3 regions of the Pantoea sp. y20 genome follow, and region 1 is predicted to be linked to each of the others. Evidence: riboswitches for the same ligand, from Rfam matches in the RefSeq annotation. Region 1 holds a riboswitch; each other region holds the start of a gene.
The links. Region 1 has a riboswitch for thiamine pyrophosphate ahead of thiC (phosphomethylpyrimidine synthase ThiC). Riboswitches for the same ligand answer to the same signal wherever they lie in the genome.
Positions count from the first base shown of each region.

Region 2: linked by a shared signal. The riboswitch ahead of ACYAC5_RS23060 (LuxE/PaaK family acyltransferase) and the one ahead of thiC (phosphomethylpyrimidine synthase ThiC) in region 1 are both predicted to bind thiamine pyrophosphate.
Region 3: linked by a shared signal. The riboswitch ahead of ACYAC5_RS20785 (FAD-dependent oxidoreductase) and the one ahead of thiC (phosphomethylpyrimidine synthase ThiC) in region 1 are both predicted to bind thiamine pyrophosphate.

Region 1 covers NZ_CM142816.1:283,663-289,341, reverse strand. The annotation lists gene hemE (uroporphyrinogen decarboxylase) at 1-313, opposite strand, end outside; gene nudC (NAD(+) diphosphatase) at 353-1,126, opposite strand; gene rsd (sigma D regulator) at 1,215-1,721, shown strand; TPP riboswitch at 1,957-2,057, shown strand; gene thiC (phosphomethylpyrimidine synthase ThiC) at 2,148-4,070, shown strand; gene thiE (thiamine phosphate synthase) at 4,067-4,714, shown strand; gene ACYAC5_RS01295 (aminotransferase-like domain-containing protein) at 4,868-5,679, opposite strand, start outside.
Region 2 covers NZ_JBUBNJ010000002.1:713,852-719,530, forward strand. The annotation lists gene ACYAC5_RS23055 (acyl-CoA reductase) at 1-972, opposite strand, end outside; gene ACYAC5_RS23060 (LuxE/PaaK family acyltransferase) at 969-2,051, opposite strand; TPP riboswitch at 2,153-2,280, opposite strand; gene ACYAC5_RS23065 (DksA/TraR family C4-type zinc finger protein) at 2,404-2,670, shown strand; gene ACYAC5_RS23070 (NYN domain-containing protein) at 3,007-3,696, shown strand; gene ACYAC5_RS23075 (M20 family metallopeptidase) at 3,874-5,100, opposite strand; gene ACYAC5_RS23080 (ABC transporter ATP-binding protein) at 5,111-5,679, opposite strand, start outside.
Region 3 covers NZ_JBUBNJ010000002.1:212,867-218,545, reverse strand. The annotation lists gene ACYAC5_RS20800 (HesA/MoeB/ThiF family protein) at 1-335, opposite strand, end outside; gene ACYAC5_RS20795 (thiazole synthase) at 347-1,105, opposite strand; gene thiS (sulfur carrier protein ThiS) at 1,109-1,306, opposite strand; gene ACYAC5_RS20785 (FAD-dependent oxidoreductase) at 1,290-2,234, opposite strand; TPP riboswitch at 2,364-2,483, opposite strand; gene ACYAC5_RS20780 (6,7-dimethyl-8-ribityllumazine synthase) at 2,659-3,096, shown strand; gene ACYAC5_RS20775 (pirin family protein) at 3,226-3,951, opposite strand; gene ACYAC5_RS20770 (LysR family transcriptional regulator) at 4,075-4,950, shown strand; gene ACYAC5_RS20765 (MFS transporter) at 5,055-5,679, opposite strand, start outside.

The DNA of each region.
Region 1 (5,679 bases):
AGGTGATCGGATTGGAGAAACGCGGGCCTTCGCCGGTCTCAAAGTAGAGCCCAAGTCCCATCGCATCCGGAATGGTGAGGATATCGCTGAAGAGAATTGCCGCATCCAGCGCATAGCGACGCAGCGGTTGCAGCGTGACTTCACACGCCAGCTCAGCATTCTTACACAGCGACATAAAATCACCGGCTTCAGCGCGCGTGGCTTTGTACTCCGGCAAATAACGCCCGGCTTGTCGCATCATCCATACCGGTGTGACATCTACCGGCTGACGTAACAGGGCGCGCAGATAACGATCGTTCTTCAGTTCACTCATAATGGGCTCTCTCATGCTAAGGCCAGCAGTGTAGCATTTTCACGCCGCGCTGGCGCGGCACAGGGCAACGGTATCTTCAATCAGGCGACGCGCCACCGTGCCGGGCGGCGGCAACAGCGGCAGATCGTCGTAGCGATACCAGCCGGCATCCAGCAGCTCTTTGCCGTCGTGTTGCAGATCGCCGCCGTCATATTCCGCCATATACGCCATCATCAGAGAGTGCGGGAACGGCCACGGCTGCGAGGTAACGTAACGCACGTTTTTCACCCGCACGTTGCTCTCCTCCATCACTTCCCGCGCCACCGCTTGTTCTAAGGTTTCGCCCACTTCGACAAAGCCCGCCAGCACGGTGTAGATATTGTTACGATGACGCGCATGATTGGCGAGCAGGATCTCATCGCCACGGCGGATAGCCACGATGATGCACGGCGCAATTTGCGGGTAATAACGCTCGCGGCAGTGATTGCACAAGCAGGCAAATTCGCGTTTGCTGATGTGCATCTCATGGCCGCAATAGCCGCACCAGCGATGCGAGCGGTAAAACTCCGCCAGCTGCACGCCACGTCCGGCGATTTGGAACAGGCCGACATCCTCATCAATCAGTTGGCGCACGGAGCCCATGCTGTCCGGACGCGATTCACGTACCAGCCAGACATTCTCGCCCTGCCACTCGCCGATCAAAATCGCGTTGCTGCCGCTGAGGCCAAAATCGCTGGCTAAGCCATGCGGCAATTCGCCCTGCGGCAACCAAAGTTTTTGCTCATGGCTGACAACCCACCATCCAGCGTCTAAGCTTGAGATCTCACGTTGCATCTTAATCGTTGTCCTTAGCGTCAAATCGCACGCTGAAATCCTAATATTAAGTGTGTAATAAACAACTATAACCTACCTGGAGCCCCATATGCTTAACCAGTTAGATAACCTGACAGAGCGTGTAGGCGGCGGAAATGAATTGGTTGATTCATGGCTGCGCGCCCGTCGACAGCTGCTCGTCACTTACTACGAGCTTATTGGCATGAAGCCACAAAAAGATGCGTTATCCACGCTGGATGAACAGGCGCTGGACGCATTTTGTCACAACCTGGTGGATTACCTTTCCACCGGCCATTTCAGCGTGTATGAACACATCATTAGTGAGATGCAGGGTGATAGCCCCTTATTCGTCGCTGCGCAGATTTATCCGGCACTGGAGGCGAATACCGATCGCATCATGCAGCTCTACGATAGCCATCTGCAGCAAGCGATTAACGATGATAATTGCGTGGATTTTCAAACCGCGCTCTCCGAAGTCGGCGAGGTGCTGGAATCGCGCTTCACGCTGGAAGATAAGCTGGTGCAACTCGCCTGGGACAACCAGCTGGCGCTTCCGCCGGTTGCCAACGACAGCGCCATTGCCCGCCCGGCTTAGAACCCCGAAGATGTAAAAAACTTGTTATTCAAGAAAAGCCCTCTTATGCTAAATGGGCTTTTTTATTGTCTTCTTTAACGACAATCAAAAGGCAAATTTTGCGGTTTAAGCGTAGCGTGCGCAGCCAGTTTGCACTCGGACAGCGCGCAGGGACCGGAGCGTACACGTAGTACGTGACGGTCACGAGCACTGCCCAGGTGCAAAATGGCAAGCAAAGTAGCTTAAACCACAAAACACCAACTTGTCGGAGTGCCCTCTAGGGCTGAGACCGTTAATTCGGGATCCGCGGAACCTGATCAGGTTAGTACCTGCGAAGGGAACAAGAGTAGACATTATCAGCACGGTGCATGCTGGCGCCCGGCACCGTACCTGTTACTCCTTCCGAACTCTGGACAAGCAACTTCCAACCGTTACCGGAAACTTGCTATGTCTGCTAAAACTTCTCGTCGTGAACAACGCGCTCAGGCGCAAGAATTTATCGATTCCCTGCAGGGAACCGCTTTCCCCAACTCCAAACGTATCTGGATCACCGGCAGCCGCGCGGATATTCGCGTGCCGATGCGTGAGATACAGCTCAGTCCAACGCACATAGGCGGCAGCAAAGAGAATCCGCACTATGAGCCAAATGAAGCGGTGCCGGTTTACGACACCGCCGGGGCTTATGGCGATCCTCAAGCCACCATTAATGTGCATCAGGGACTCGACAGGCTGCGTGCCAATTGGATCGAAGAACGTGACGACAGCGAAACCATCCACCAGCTGAGTTCCCGTTACACGCAGCAGCGTCTGGCGGATGAAGGCCTGGACCATCTGCGTTTTGAGCAGCTGCCGCAACCGCGCCGTGCCAAAGCGGGTCGCCGGGTTACCCAACTGCACTATGCGCGTCAGGGCATCATCACGCCGGAGATGGAGTTTATCGCGCTGCGTGAAAACATGGGCCGCGAGCGTATTCGCGGTGAAGTGCTGTTACAGCAGCATCCGGGTCACAGCTTTGGTGCCAATCTGCCAGAAAATATCACCGCGGAATTTGTCCGTCAAGAAGTCGCCAATGGGCGCGCCATCATCCCTTCGAACATCAACCATCCCGAATCCGAACCGATGATTATCGGCCGCAACTTCCTGGTGAAAGTGAATGCCAACATTGGCAACTCTGCGGTGAGCTCATCTATTGAAGAGGAAGTGGAGAAGCTGGTGTGGTCAACGCGCTGGGGCGCAGACACTGTGATGGATCTCTCAACCGGCCGCTATATCCATGAAACGCGTGAGTGGATTTTGCGCAATAGTCCGGTGCCGATTGGTACGGTGCCGATTTATCAGGCGCTGGAGAAAGTGAACGGCATTGCAGAAGATCTCAACTGGGAGATTTTCCGCGACACGCTGCTGGAGCAGGCGGAACAAGGCGTTGACTACTTCACTATTCACGCTGGCGTGCTGCTGCGCTATGTGCCGATGACGGCCAAACGCCTGACCGGCATTGTGTCGCGCGGTGGCTCGATTATGGCGAAATGGTGCCTGTCGCATCACACCGAAAATTTCCTCTATCTGCACTTCCGCGAGATTTGTGAAATTTGTGCCGCCTACGATGTGGCGCTGTCACTGGGCGACGGCCTGCGTCCCGGCTCGATTCAGGATGCCAACGATGAGGCGCAATTTGCCGAACTGCATACGCTGGGCGAACTGACCAAAATCGCCTGGGAATACGATGTGCAGGTGATGATTGAAGGTCCGGGCCATGTGCCCATGCAGATGATTCGACGCAATATGACCGAACAGCTTGAGCATTGTCACGAAGCCCCGTTTTACACGCTTGGCCCGCTCACCACCGATATCGCGCCCGGCTATGACCATTTCACTTCCGGCATCGGCGCGGCCATGATTGGCTGGTTCGGCTGCGCCATGCTGTGTTACGTGACGCCGAAAGAGCACCTCGGTTTGCCGAACAAAGAGGATGTGAAGCAAGGGCTGATCACCTACAAGATCGCTGCGCACGCGGCGGATCTGGCGAAAGGTCATCCCGGTGCGCAGATCCGTGACAATGCGATGTCGAAAGCGCGTTTTGAATTCCGCTGGGAAGATCAGTTCAATCTGGCGCTCGATCCGCACACCGCACGCGCCTATCACGATGAAACCCTGCCGCAGGAATCGGGAAAAGTGGCGCACTTCTGCTCGATGTGCGGCCCGAAATTCTGCTCGATGAAAATTACCCAGGAAGTGCGTGAGTTTGCCGCCCGCCAACAGGCTGAAGCCCAGCCGATTGAGATGGGTATGGCGCAAATGTCGAACGCCTTCCGCAATCGTGGCGGCGAGATCTATCACGCTGCCGATACCCTTAAAGAGGAAAATGTATGACCGACGCCTTTCCTGCCACAGCCTCAAAGCTGGGGCTGTATCCGGTTGTTGATAGCGTGGAATGGATCGCGCGCTTGCTGGAAGCCGGTGTGCGCACCATACAGCTGCGCATCAAAGATTGTGAAGATTACGAGGTGGAAGATGCGGTGCGCGAGGCGATTGCACTCGGCAAACAGTATCGCGCTCGCCTGTTTATCAATGATTACTGGCGCTTAGCCATTAAATATCACGCTTATGGCGTGCACCTCGGCCAGGAAGATCTCGATGTAGCCGATCTGGCGGCCATTCGCGAGGCGGGATTGCGCCTGGGTTTATCGACGCATGACGATGCCGAGTTAGATCGGGCTCTGGCGCTGCGCCCTTCTTACATTGCGCTTGGCCACATCTATCCTACGCAAACCAAAGATATGCCTTCTGCGCCGCAAGGCGTGGTGGAATTGAAACGCCACCTGGCGCGTTTGCAGAATGTGCCAACCGTGGCGATTGGCGGTATTTCACTGGCGCGCGTGCCGGAAGTGCTGGCTACCGGCGTGGGCAGCATTGCGGTGGTGAGCGCGATTACCCAGGCCGCCGACTGGCGCGCAGCAACGCAGCAGTTACTGTCACTGGTGGAAAATGGAATCGAACCTGCAGAAGCAGTGTAATGCGCGGCAAGTAAAGATGAAACGCTGGAATCTGCCGCGCAGCAGCGTGATGTAGGGGCTGGCGTCATTTCCTGACAAGACTAAAGTGTGCCTGCCCGCTGTCGCTTGCAGCGGGCCAGGGCTGGTCTCAACCTCTCCCAGCCCTGCCTTTCTTCACGTGATCAGGGAGGAGGTATGCACGGATCCATGACTACAAGCCAGCATGGCACGTTCTACCGCTGCGCCGAGTTGAGCTATCGCCTGCTCTGTGTGCTCATTCATTGGCAAACCATAATTCAGGCGCAAGCAGTTGCGATACTTACCCGAGGCCGAAAACAGCGAGCCGACGGCAACCTGCATGTTCAGCTCACGCAATTCGGTATTGAGCCTGACCGCGTCAAATGCCTCTGGCAATTCAATCCACATCAGGAAACTGCCCTGCGGACGCGACACACAAATCCCACACGGAAAGTAGTGGCGTACCCAGCAGCTAAAGGTTTCATAATTGCGTTGATACACCTGACGCATGCGCCGCAAATGCGGCAGATAATGACCAAGACGAATAAACTCGGCGACCGCATGTTGCGGCTGGGTGGCCGTCGATCCGGTGCTGATATATTTCATATGCAGCACGCGATCGCGATAGCGTCCCGGCGCCACCCAACCGACACGCAGCCCCGGCGCCAGCGTCTTGGAGAAGGAACTGCACAGCAATACCCGTCCATCGTGATCCAATGACTTAAGGGTAACCGGACGCGGATACTCCCACGCCAGCTCGCCGTACACATCGTCTTCAATAATCGCGGCATCGAAACGCTGTGCCAGCGTCACCAGCGCACGTTTGCGAGATTCCGGCATGATAAAGCCCAGCGGATTATTGCAGTTTGGCACCACCACCACCGCTTTAATCGGCCACTGTTCGAACGCAAGTTCCAGCGCTTCCAGGCTGATGCCGGTAACCGAATCGGTAGGAATCTCAATGGCGC
Region 2 (5,679 bases), on a different replicon from region 1:
CAGCGCGGCGAGTTCATGGGCGATGTAGCTGGCGAACTCATCCGGCGACACCTTGCCGCCGCGCTCGACAAACAGCATTTGCGGCGAGTAACAACCGGCTTGGTCGTAACGCATCACGTCGTAAGCCACGCGACGCGCCAGCTCCGCGCCTTGCCGTACATTCAGCGCCGAACGCGCCACCATTCCGAAGCTGATTTTATGGCCGTGCGGCAGAAAGCGCGTGGTAACCGGCAAACGCTGTTGGATCGCCGCCAGCGTTGAATTTCCACCATAAGCCACCAGCGCATCGGGCTGACGCAGCCACGTTAGTTCGGTTTGCGCATCGCCGCCTTTCCACCACACCACCGCGATACATTCGCCCAGGTTAGGATCGATCTCCGCCAGCAACTGCGCGAACCAGCTTGCCATCAGCGGCTCATTGCCTGGCAGTTTACCGATGGTGCCCGCCTTAACCAGCAGACCGCAAATCAAACTCCACAGCGGCAAGCCCGGCACGTTGCCCGCCCAGATATGCATTAACAATTGCGGGCCAAATGCGCGCGCAAAGCCGCCTTTGGGGCGCGGCTGGAAATCGTCGAGCATCTGCGCATCGGCGAAATCCTCCGCCAGAAAGCGCTTCAGCTGCGGCTGACGAAAGGTTTTCAGATAGCCGGTAAGGCCAAGCCGCACCATCTCGGCATCGTAACCGGTGACGATGGGCAGCAGCTTTTCGGCCTTGATGCGCAGTGGATGATGACGATCGAGCAGTCGCGCCACCGCTTCATCAATGATGCCCATGATCTGCGCCACGCTCAGCTGCTGGAGATAAGCGCGGGCGTTGGTGCGGATGCGCGTTGCGAGCGCCTTTATCTGCGCGTCATCAAGTTGCGGAACGCAAACCTCGAGGCTTTCGCCACGATGATTGAAACTCAGCGTGTGCCAATGCACTTCGTCAGCGGAGAGGCCCGGCAGATGTCCGGCAATTTCTTTCACGACTGTGCCTGCGCGCTGGCGAGAAACGCTTCCATGGTCAGCGAACAGCCTTTGGCATCAGCGCCGGTCGCGCGTCCCAGCAGATGGAATCCACCGGGCACCATCACGCCTGCATCTTCCGTTAACAAAGCGGACACCGAGTTGAAATGCGCCAGATCGTGATGCGCCAGCACGCCAACTTCGCCGTCCGGCACATCATCACCGGTAAGCGGATTGACCACGCGCGTGCGGATCCAGTGCGGCCCGGATTTCACCGGCGGGCAGCGCTCATTGCCCGCGTCGTAAAACTGCGTGCTGATTTCCGTCATGCCGTACATGTTGATGCAGTGGGAACGCGGAATGCCGAAGGCATGAGAGAGCGAAGCGTAGAATTCTTCCGCGCCCATCTCGCGCGACTGGCCTTTGAAACCGCCGGTATCGAGAATGCGGCTACCTGCTGGCAGCGCGAAGCGGCGTTTTTGGCGCTGCATGTTATCCAGCAGAGGCACAAAGCTGTAACTGGCGCCCAGCAACGCGTACGGTTCGCCGCCCGCTTCGGCCTGTTCCAGCGCAGTGAACAGACGATTGGTTTCGAGGCCATGTTCGCCCACCATCACTTCACTGTCCGGCGTGCCACACTCCTGCAGCGCCAATTTAAGATAGGTCGCCAGCGAGGAGTTCGGCATCGCTACAGTATCCGGGAACAAAATGCCCATGCGGATGCGATCGCGGCCCGCCATAAAGCGACGGCGGAAGTTGAGCAGCATCGATTTTTTCCACACCTCCAGCGTCGAATGGTAACTGCGCCCTTTTACCGTGCCGGTGGTGCCGCTGGTCATAAAGATCTCGGCAATTTGGTCGGTGGGACGGCAGCTGAGCGTCAGATCTTTGAAGGCATTAATCGGGATGGCGGGAATGTTGCGCCAGTTTTTCACCGTCAGCGGCGTGCGTCCGCGCTGGGTGGCGAAGCGGCGATAAGGGGAATTGTGTGCGAACTGATAAGCGAAGATTTCGAGGGCCAGCTGGTTGAAATCGTCGTCTGAGCTATCTTCGCGCTGCAGGAATGTCAGCAGAGCCTGGATGATGTGTGTTTCGTTCATGTGCGTCGCCACCTTTGCGATTGCGCAGAGACTCTCAGGCAACGCCTGAAGAGCGCGAACTGTCCGCTACAAAGCACAAAGAGGGAATCAGGGCGCGATATCGCCCTGCGGTTCCGCATCCCTACGCCGGTATTAGCCGGATCAGGTTCAGAGGGTCACTACGTTGCCCGCGCATACACGCCAGCCGGTAGAATCTCAGCCCCTTAACAGAGCACCCCTTGGAACAAGCCGCAGTCTAGGATGGCGCGCGATGATGTGTCAACCATGTTAAATACGCGTGAAAATTTGAGCTGCCCGACACAAATCACGTCATGTCTTATACTCAGAGCATGAGTATTTGCGGAGGTGATGTATGGCTGGCGGTTGGTCAGAAGATGGTGCGGTACACAAACAAATTGATGCCACGGTAGATGATGCGGTGGCACGCGCTCGTGAAAATCTTGGGCACGGTGAAAGTGCTGAATTTTGCGACGAGTGCGGCGAACCGATCCCGGAAGCGCGTCGCGCAGCATTGGCTGGCGTACGTTACTGCGTGAATTGCCAGAGCAAGATCGATAAAAAACAGGCGGCGATCAGCGGTTATAACCGCCGTGGAAGTAAGGATAGTCAGTTGAGATAGTTATTTAAATTAGCAATTCAGGTTAATGGATATTTTAAAATTTCATTTGCACTCGTTACTTTTAATTAGAATTACCATTAATCTGAAGCAAGACCATTCGCATATCTCCCGATTTTTCAAAGTTAAATACTGCAGCACTATTGCTGAAGCCGAAAGAAGAGCCTAATTTTACAAACTTTATGGCTTAGATTTCACCTTGAGCAACTTGAGTTTAGCCAGTAATGCTGATAAGTTAGCCACACAACTCAACCCTGTACGCAGCGATTCAGTTCACTGGCCGTTAGGGTGAAAAAACCGGCTCAGGCCGGTTTTTTCGTATCTTAAGGAAGGATAAGAGTGCGTACTGCAATATTCATTGATGGATACAATGTATTTTATGGACTCCTTGCAGGTACGCCTTATAAATGGCTCAACTTGTCATTGCTGCTGTCGCATATATGCCGGGTACAGGATCCGACTGCCATAATTGAAACAATAAATTATTATACCTCCTCGGTTATTCCCCACCTCGCCACACGCGGTATTGAATCCCGACACGCTCAGGATACTTATATTCGCGCGCTGAAAACGACCGGAATAAATATCTTCACCGGACGTCATCGACTTGAGCACGCTCGGGCTCCACGTTTCATTAGTAAAAAACTACCCGCATCACGTCTCGATAAGGTAGATATCTGGGAGCTGGAAGAGAAAGAAACCGACGTGAATATTGCCATCAGCATGTATCGTTTGTTTGCTAAACAGCAGACGTTGCCAATAGAAGAGAGGATCGCGCAGCTGGTGTTAGTATCGGCTGACACCGACATGACGCCAGCACTTAAGGCGATTCGCGAAGATTTTCCCGACATTCGTATCGGGATCATTTTGCCGCACCGCCAGGGCAACGTCCGTGGTGTTCCGGGTTCACTGCAGAATCATAGTCACTGGATACGCAGAACGATCACCAATGAAGAGCTTGATGCATGCCAGTTTCCTGTTCGGGTTGCGACGCATAAAAAACCTGCGGTTAAACCCGAATATTGGTAAGCATCAAAACCACGCCATTTAATGCGCCTCGCGGTAAATGGCATAGCTCGCGATGTTCTCCGTCGTGGCCTATTTCATATCGAAACGTAATGCGGGAACGGTTACTGATAAATCATTCAGTTCAACGTCCTGCGTCAGGCTAAATCCTATCAGCTCTCATCAGCGCTTAAACCTGCATTACGCGGCCTCAACCGGCTGGCAAATCTCCAGAATGGCCAGCAGATAGATGCGCACCATGTCGAGGAATTCACTGATTTCTACGCGCTCATCCGGCATGGTGTTGTATTTGCCGCCTGGCCCACAGACGATCCCTTCCATGCCCGCATGCTGATAGAGATGTGCCGCATCGGTGCCGAAGAACGCCGGAGGCGTGATCACGCCGGTGGGCTGTTCGGTGCCGCGCACGGTTTTCCAGCCGCGATTCACCGCTTTGACGATGGCGGACTCCGGGGACACTTCGAACGGTAACATGGTGGGTTTATCACGAATGCCATCATCATAAAGCTCGGCTTTCAGGCCCGGATAGCGTTGGCATAAGGTATTCAGCAGCGCCTGCAGATCGGCGAGCACACCTTCCACCGTTTGTCCTGGCGCGAAACGTGCCGAGCCTTTTAAGCGCACAAAGTCAGCCACCTGCGGCGGTCGCCACTCTTCCAGATCGCGGCCTAACGCGCCATGCACGGTACCGATATGACCACGGTTAATCTTGCGATGCTCAGCGGTTTTCGCGCCGCTAAAGGTCATGCCGTTAATCTGCGGAATCAGCTCGACGGCGGCGCTGATCGCGTCCACCGCTTCTTCCCGTTTTGACAGATGGCGCGTATCGCCGGTGAGCTCAATAGTAAACATCAGCGAACCGGCGTGCATGGTCAGCGCTTGCAGATCGGTGGGTTCGGCATTGATGAAGTAGTCGGCGCGCACACCTTGCTCAATCGCCGCCAGCGTACCAATGCCGCCCTGCAACTCGCCCACCACGTAGGTCAAAATCACATCGCCTTTCAGCTTTACACCGGCATCAATCAGCGTTTTTAACGCGCAAAAATAGGCGGCATCACCCGCTTTCATGTTCGAAACGCCAATACCGTAGATAAACTGTTCATCGATTTTTCCTTCCCAGGGATCGACGGTCCAGCCTTCGGTGACTGGATTAGTATCCAGATGTCCGTTGAACAGCAGGCTTTTGCCGCCGCCGCTGCCTGCCAATCGTCCGATGGCATTCAGCCTGTCGCCGGGCACGTTCTGCAGTTCGGTTTCCAGGCCCAGCTGCGCCATCTGCGCGGCCATGTATTTCGCCAATTCACGCTCGCCATCGGTGGCGCTGTAGCTTTTGTGCTGCACCATTTTTGCCAGGAATGAGAGGCAAAAATCGCGATCGATATGATGAATCAACTGTTCAGGCTTCATGTTTCTCTCGTCATGCAACGGACTTGGATAAGTCGGGAATATGCACCGCATCAAGCAGTGCACGGGTATAAGGATGTTGCGCCAGCGCCGTCATGTTGTCGCCGGGCAGCACTTCCACCACGTCACCGCGATACATCACGGCGACACGATGGGCGATTTGGCGAATCAGGTTGAGATCGTGGGTAATAAACAGATACGCGGTGCCGTAGCGGCGGCGCAGTTCCAGCAGCAGCTCGATAATGGTGGCCTGCACCGAGACGTCGAGCGCGGCGGTGATCTCGTCACAAATCACCAAATCCGGCGGATTGGCAAACGCACGGGCGATAGCAACGCGCTGCTTCTGCCCGCCCGACAATGCATGCGGATAACGCTGCGCAAACTCCGCCGGCAAACGCACTTCCTGCAGCAGGCGCGCGACCGCCTGCGCCTCGGTTTCACCTGCGGGTAAACCATACAACCGCAGTGGCCGTGCGATGATTTCGCCAATGGTCATGCGCGGATTCAGCGAGGCATCAGGATGCTGGAAAATCATCTGCACGCGGCGGCGATACTCTTTATCCATTTGCGCCCGGCCATGTA
Region 3 (5,679 bases), on a different replicon from region 1:
GCCAGCGCCTGCTGCAGATTGCTGGCGCTCAGCGACTGCTGCAGCGCCTCGATTTGCACCTGCGGATTGCGCTGCTGCAAGGCGTGCTGCGCGCGCAGCACTTTGGGCTGGTCGATATCCTGCTGCGTAAACAGCGTTTGCCGATGCAGGTTATGCAGCGCCACCACATCGTCGTCATACAGCCGAATATGGCCGACGCCCGCGCCCACCAGCTGCGGCAGGAGCGTGGCGCCTAGTCCGCCCGCGCCCGCCACCAGCACGCGCGCGTTAAGTAGCTTTTGCTGCCCGGCTTCGCCGATTTCCGCCAGCATCATCTGGCGTTGATAACGTTGCATAGTTGCCGTCCTTAACTCAGATTTGCCAGGCCGAAGATCGGCGTGGACGCGGCTGCCATATCGCGCTTCTCCATCAGTCCGGCAGCGCGCGCGGCTTGTCCGGCTTCAATCGCCAGCCGGAAAGCGTTGGCCATGCCGATTGGATCGCCGGCTTTGGCGACGGCGGTGTTGAGCAAAATGCCATCGAAGCCCATTTCCATCGCCTGCGCCGCCTGCGACGGCGCGCCAATGCCCGCATCAATGATCAGCGGGATGTCGCTGAACCACGCACGCATGGCGCGCAGGCCGTCGATGTTACGCAAACCCTGGCCGGAACCAATCGGCGCGCCCCACGGCATCAACAGTTCGCAGCCCGCCGCCAGCAGCTTTTCGCCGACGATCAGATCTTCGGTGGTGTACGGAAATACCTGAAAACCCTCTGCGCTGAGGATGCGCGCGGCTTCCACCAGTGCGAAAGGATCGGGTTGCAGCGTGTCGGCATGACCAATCACTTCCAGTTTGATCCACGCGGTGTTGAACAGTTCGCGCGCCATGTGCGCGGTGGTGACGGCCTCTTTTACCGTGTGACAACCGGCGGTATTCGGTAACACGCGGATATTGAGGCTGGTCAGCAGTTCGCGGAATGCCGCGCCTGCCGCGCCTTCGCGCCGCAAACTGACGGTGATGATGTCGGTGCCAGCGGCGGCAATCGCCTGCTGCAAAATAGCGGGTGAAGGATAGCCAGCGGTGCCGAGCAGGAAGCGTGATTGCGGTTCAAAATCGTAAAACATCGCTTAACCTCCCTGCATCGGTGACAGCACTTCAAGCTGGCAACCTTCATCCAGCCGCTGCGTGTCGTACTGACTTTTTGGCACAAACGCACCGTTATAGGCGGTGGCGACGCAGGCCACATCAATTTGCTGCTCGATCAGCAATTCGCTCAGGCTTGTTGCCTGCGTGTTGATGAGGCGGCCGTTAAGCTGAATATTCATAGTTGAGCTCCCCAGAAATGCGTTGCATCAGCTGCTCTGCCAGCATTGGCGCCAGTAGAAAACCGTGGCGATACATGCCGTTGAGATAAAAGGTGTGATTGTGATAGTGGATTTCCGGCAGATTCGCCGGATAAGCCGGACGCAGCCCGCTGCCGCTCTCAATCACGCGCGCTTCGGCTAATGCGGGATGGATGGCATAGGCGGCGCTGAGTAACTCCATCATGGCGCGCGCGCTGATGGCGCTGGCATCGTCGCTCTCAATCATGGTGGCGCCGAGCATAAAATGGCCGCCGCGACGCGGCACCAGATAGCAGGGAAAACGCGGATGCAGCAGACGAATCGGGCGGGAAAACTGCACTTCATCGCTGTGCAAAATCAGCATCTCGCCGCGCACCGCGCGCAGGCGCGGCAGTTGCGGCGCAGCGTGGATGCCGCGACAATCGATAATTTGGCCGCTCGGCGCGTGATTGCTGAATGACACGCCGCGCGCGATCAGCGCGTCACGCATCTCCTGCAACGCCAGACGCGGATCGAGATGCGCTTCACCGGCGAAAAACAGACCGCGCGTAAAGCGCCCTTCCAGCGCCGGTTCAATGTTGGCGGGATCGACCCATTGATGCTGCTCGGTCATGCGGGCGAAACGGTTGAGTTCCTGGCTATCGCGCGGCGGCGCAACCACCAACGTGCCCTGATGCTCGACGCTGCTGACGCGCTGTTGCCACCACGCGGCGGCGTGTTGCCCAAGAGTGATAACATCGCGCGGCGCGCTCTCGGCTTCACACCAGGGCGCCAGCATGCCGCCAGCAAACCACGATGCCGGGCGGCGCGCGTCATCGCCCATCACCTCAACGTCTTCACCGCGTTCCGCTAGTAAAGTGGCTACGCATAGGCCCGCCACGCCGCAGCCAAGCACGCTCCAGCGGCTCACAGCGCCGGTTCCAGGATGTTCAAACAGGGGGAATTCACATCGGCCTCTCAGTGTTAGCTGAGACCCGCAGATACAGGAGAAGGGAAATGGCGCATACATCGAGCTGGTTTGAGCGCCAGACAGCCCAATGATAAAGACTGTCAGTCTTCCTACGCCAGTATCAACTGGGTCAGGTTCAAAGGGTCGCTAAACCGCGCAGTGCGCTATTAGCCTCTCAGTCTCTTTGGCGAGACTCCCCCGACGCGTCTATTTGTATTGCAGGCGATGGTCGCCGTCAAGCGCGGAATAACCGGATGCTTTACGTGGCATTTAGCATCACGGCATTTATCGCTACTTAGGCTTTGTGGATCACAAACGTAACATATGGTATACAAACACATTATTTTATGCGCAAGAAAACATTACAGGTGATGTCGGAATAACCATGAACAATATTAAAATTGCATTTATTAAAGCCGGCTGGCACAAAGAAATTGTCCATAATGCCTTGGTGGGTTTTGAAAAAGAATTAGCCGATCAATCCGTAGAAGCGGAATTAAAAGTGCTGGAAGTGCCTGGCGCATTTGAAATGCCGCTGCTGGCTAAGCGTTTGGCCGAAACCGGCAAATACGATGCGATTGTCTGCGCTGCGCTGGTGGTTGACGGCGGTATCTATCGCCATGATTTCGTTGCCGCTGCGGTGGTTGATGGCTTGATGAATGTGCAGCTGACCACCAACGTACCGGTATTTTCCGTTTCTTTAACGCCACATAATTTCCAGCCGGTTGATGTGATTGAAAACTTCTATACCGAGCATTTCATTAAGAAAGGCAAAGAAGCGGCGCGCGCAGTGTTAGCGATCCATAATTTGTCGATTGATTGATGCATTAAAAAGGGAGCACCTCTTCAGGCGCTCCCTTTTTATTTATGATGACCTTCAACGGCTCATTTTCAGAATAGTGCCAGTCATCTCGTAAAATAGTCTAACGAACAAAGTACTTGCTATTCGTCATTAACGCTGTGGATGATTCACTTCCAGCGGACGCAGATCAAACACCAGCACTTCCGCATCATCACCGTTAGCAAACTGCAGCGCGCTTTCGTTGCGAACGCGTGCACCGTCGCCCTCTTTGAACTTCACGCCGTTCACTTCGATGCTGCCGCGAGCCACGTGAATATAGGCGTAACGATCGGCATCCAACGCGAAGGTTTGCTGCTCGACACCGTCGAACAGTCCGGCATAAACGCGAATATCCTGACGCACGCTGAGTGAACCGTTATCCCCTGCCGGCGAAATAATCAGGCGCAGCTGACCGCGTTTGTCACGTTCCGCCACTGAAATCTGCTGATAACCGGGAGGCGAATTACGTTCGCCAGGCACAATCCAGATCTGCAGGAAGTGCACGTTGTCCGTTTTCGAGTGGTTAAACTCGCTGTGCGTGACGCCGCTGCCGGCGCTCATTAGCTGCACATCACCCGGCACAATCACCGAACCGGTGCCCATGGAATCTTTATGCTCCAGCGCGCCTTCCAGCACGTAGGAGATGATCTCCATGTTGTTGTGCGGATGCGCACCAAAACCGCGACCCGGTGCAACGCGGTCATCATTGATCACCAGCAAATCTGAGAAGCCGGTTTGTTTTGGATCCCAGTAACTGGCAAAAGAGAACGTATGATGCGAGTTCAACCAACCGTGGTCACCCACTCCGCGTTGTTCTGACAGGCGTTGTTCAATCATGGTCTGCTCCTCAAATTTGCTGTTGGGAGGCGATTGCCCTTCCCGTTGCAAACAAGTATACGTAAACTGATTTGCCTAACAATGCGTCAAAATGACAATGACTGTCACCGAAAAGTGGACAATATGCAGATTGAAGATCTCCGTATTTATGTAGCCGTCATCAAAGCTGGCAACTTCACCGCTGCCGCCGAACAGCTGATGCTGTCGAAGCAGTATGTCAGCCGCCGCATCGCCGCGCTGGAGGAGTCGCTTGGCGCGCGGCTGCTGAATCGCAACACGCGGAAGTTATCGGTAACCGATAACGGCCAGCTGTTTGCGCAGCACGCGCAGCGCATTCTCGATGATGTGCAGGAAGCCGAGCTGGCGGTATCGGGGCGTCGTCAGGTGCTGCAGGGCAGCTTCCGCCTGAGCGTGCCGATGTCGTTTGGTATCAGCCATTTGTCGCCGTTTATTGCCGAGTTTCTCAGCCAGCATCCGGGGTTGCAGTTTCAGGTTGAACTGGCGGATCGGCATGTCGATATGGTGGGTGAAGGATTTGATATGGCGATTCGCATCGGTACGCTGCCAGATTCGAGTTTGATCGCCAGGCGACTGGGCGAGTTCCGCCGCGTGATCTGCGGCAGCCCGTCCTACCTGCAGGGCGCAGGCGCACCGCGAACGCCGGAGGAGCTGAGCGAGCATTTGTGTCTGCGCTACGGGCGCGAAAGCCAGACCGGCTGGGAACTGTTTAACGGCGACCAGCGCAAAGTGATTAGCGTGCATGGGCCGATGGTGAGTAATAACGGGGAAATGCTGCGCGACGCAGCAGTGGCCGGATTGGGTCTGATTATGCTGCCAGAGTTTATTGTGGCGCCAGCGCTGGCGAGCGGTGAGCTGGTGAAGGTGCTGGAAGAGTGGCAGCCGACCTCGCTCCATCTCAATGCGCTCTATCCGCAGCACCGTCAGCGCAGTGAGATCAATCGGGTGTTTATGACATTTTTGCAGCAGAAGTTGGCGTAAAAATTAAGTCCCCGTTGCGGCGCGATCTAATGCGCATATCAAGGGCGGCAATGTGCCCATCCCGGCAATACGTAATATATCGCGCCGCTACGGTAGGTAGGGTGTTAATGACTTTCGTGTGCAAAGGTAATCGATTTACGGCGCGCATCGCGCATCGCCACCGCATGGATCAGCAGACCCAACACCGCCAGAATCGCGCCTACCCAACCGGTGGATTGCCATCCCAGACCAGCTGAAATGGTCACGCCGCCCAGCCATGCACCGAGCGCGTTAGCGAGGTTAAACGCCGAATGGTTCATTGCCGCCGCCATGGTTTGCGCATCACCGGCAACATCCATCAAACGGATCTGCAACACCGCCGCCAGCGCTACCATGGTGCCCACCAGCATGACGTTGATGGCACCTGCCAGCGCATAATGCGCGGCAAACACGAAGGCGCTGAGCACCAAAAATGACCAGATCAGCAAAATGCGGATGGTCTTTTCAATGCCGCGATCGGCCAGACGACCGCCAGCGATGTTACCGATGATCATGCCTAAACCAAACAACGCCAGCACCGCCGGGATCCAGCTCACCGGCATCTGCGCCAGTTCGGTCATGGTCGGCTTCACGTAGCTAAACACCGAAAACAAACCGCCGCTGCCCACCGCGCCAATCGCCAGCGTCAGCAGTACCTGTTTGCGCGTCAGCGCCGACAATTCGCGCAGCGGGCTGGCATTTTTGTCGCCC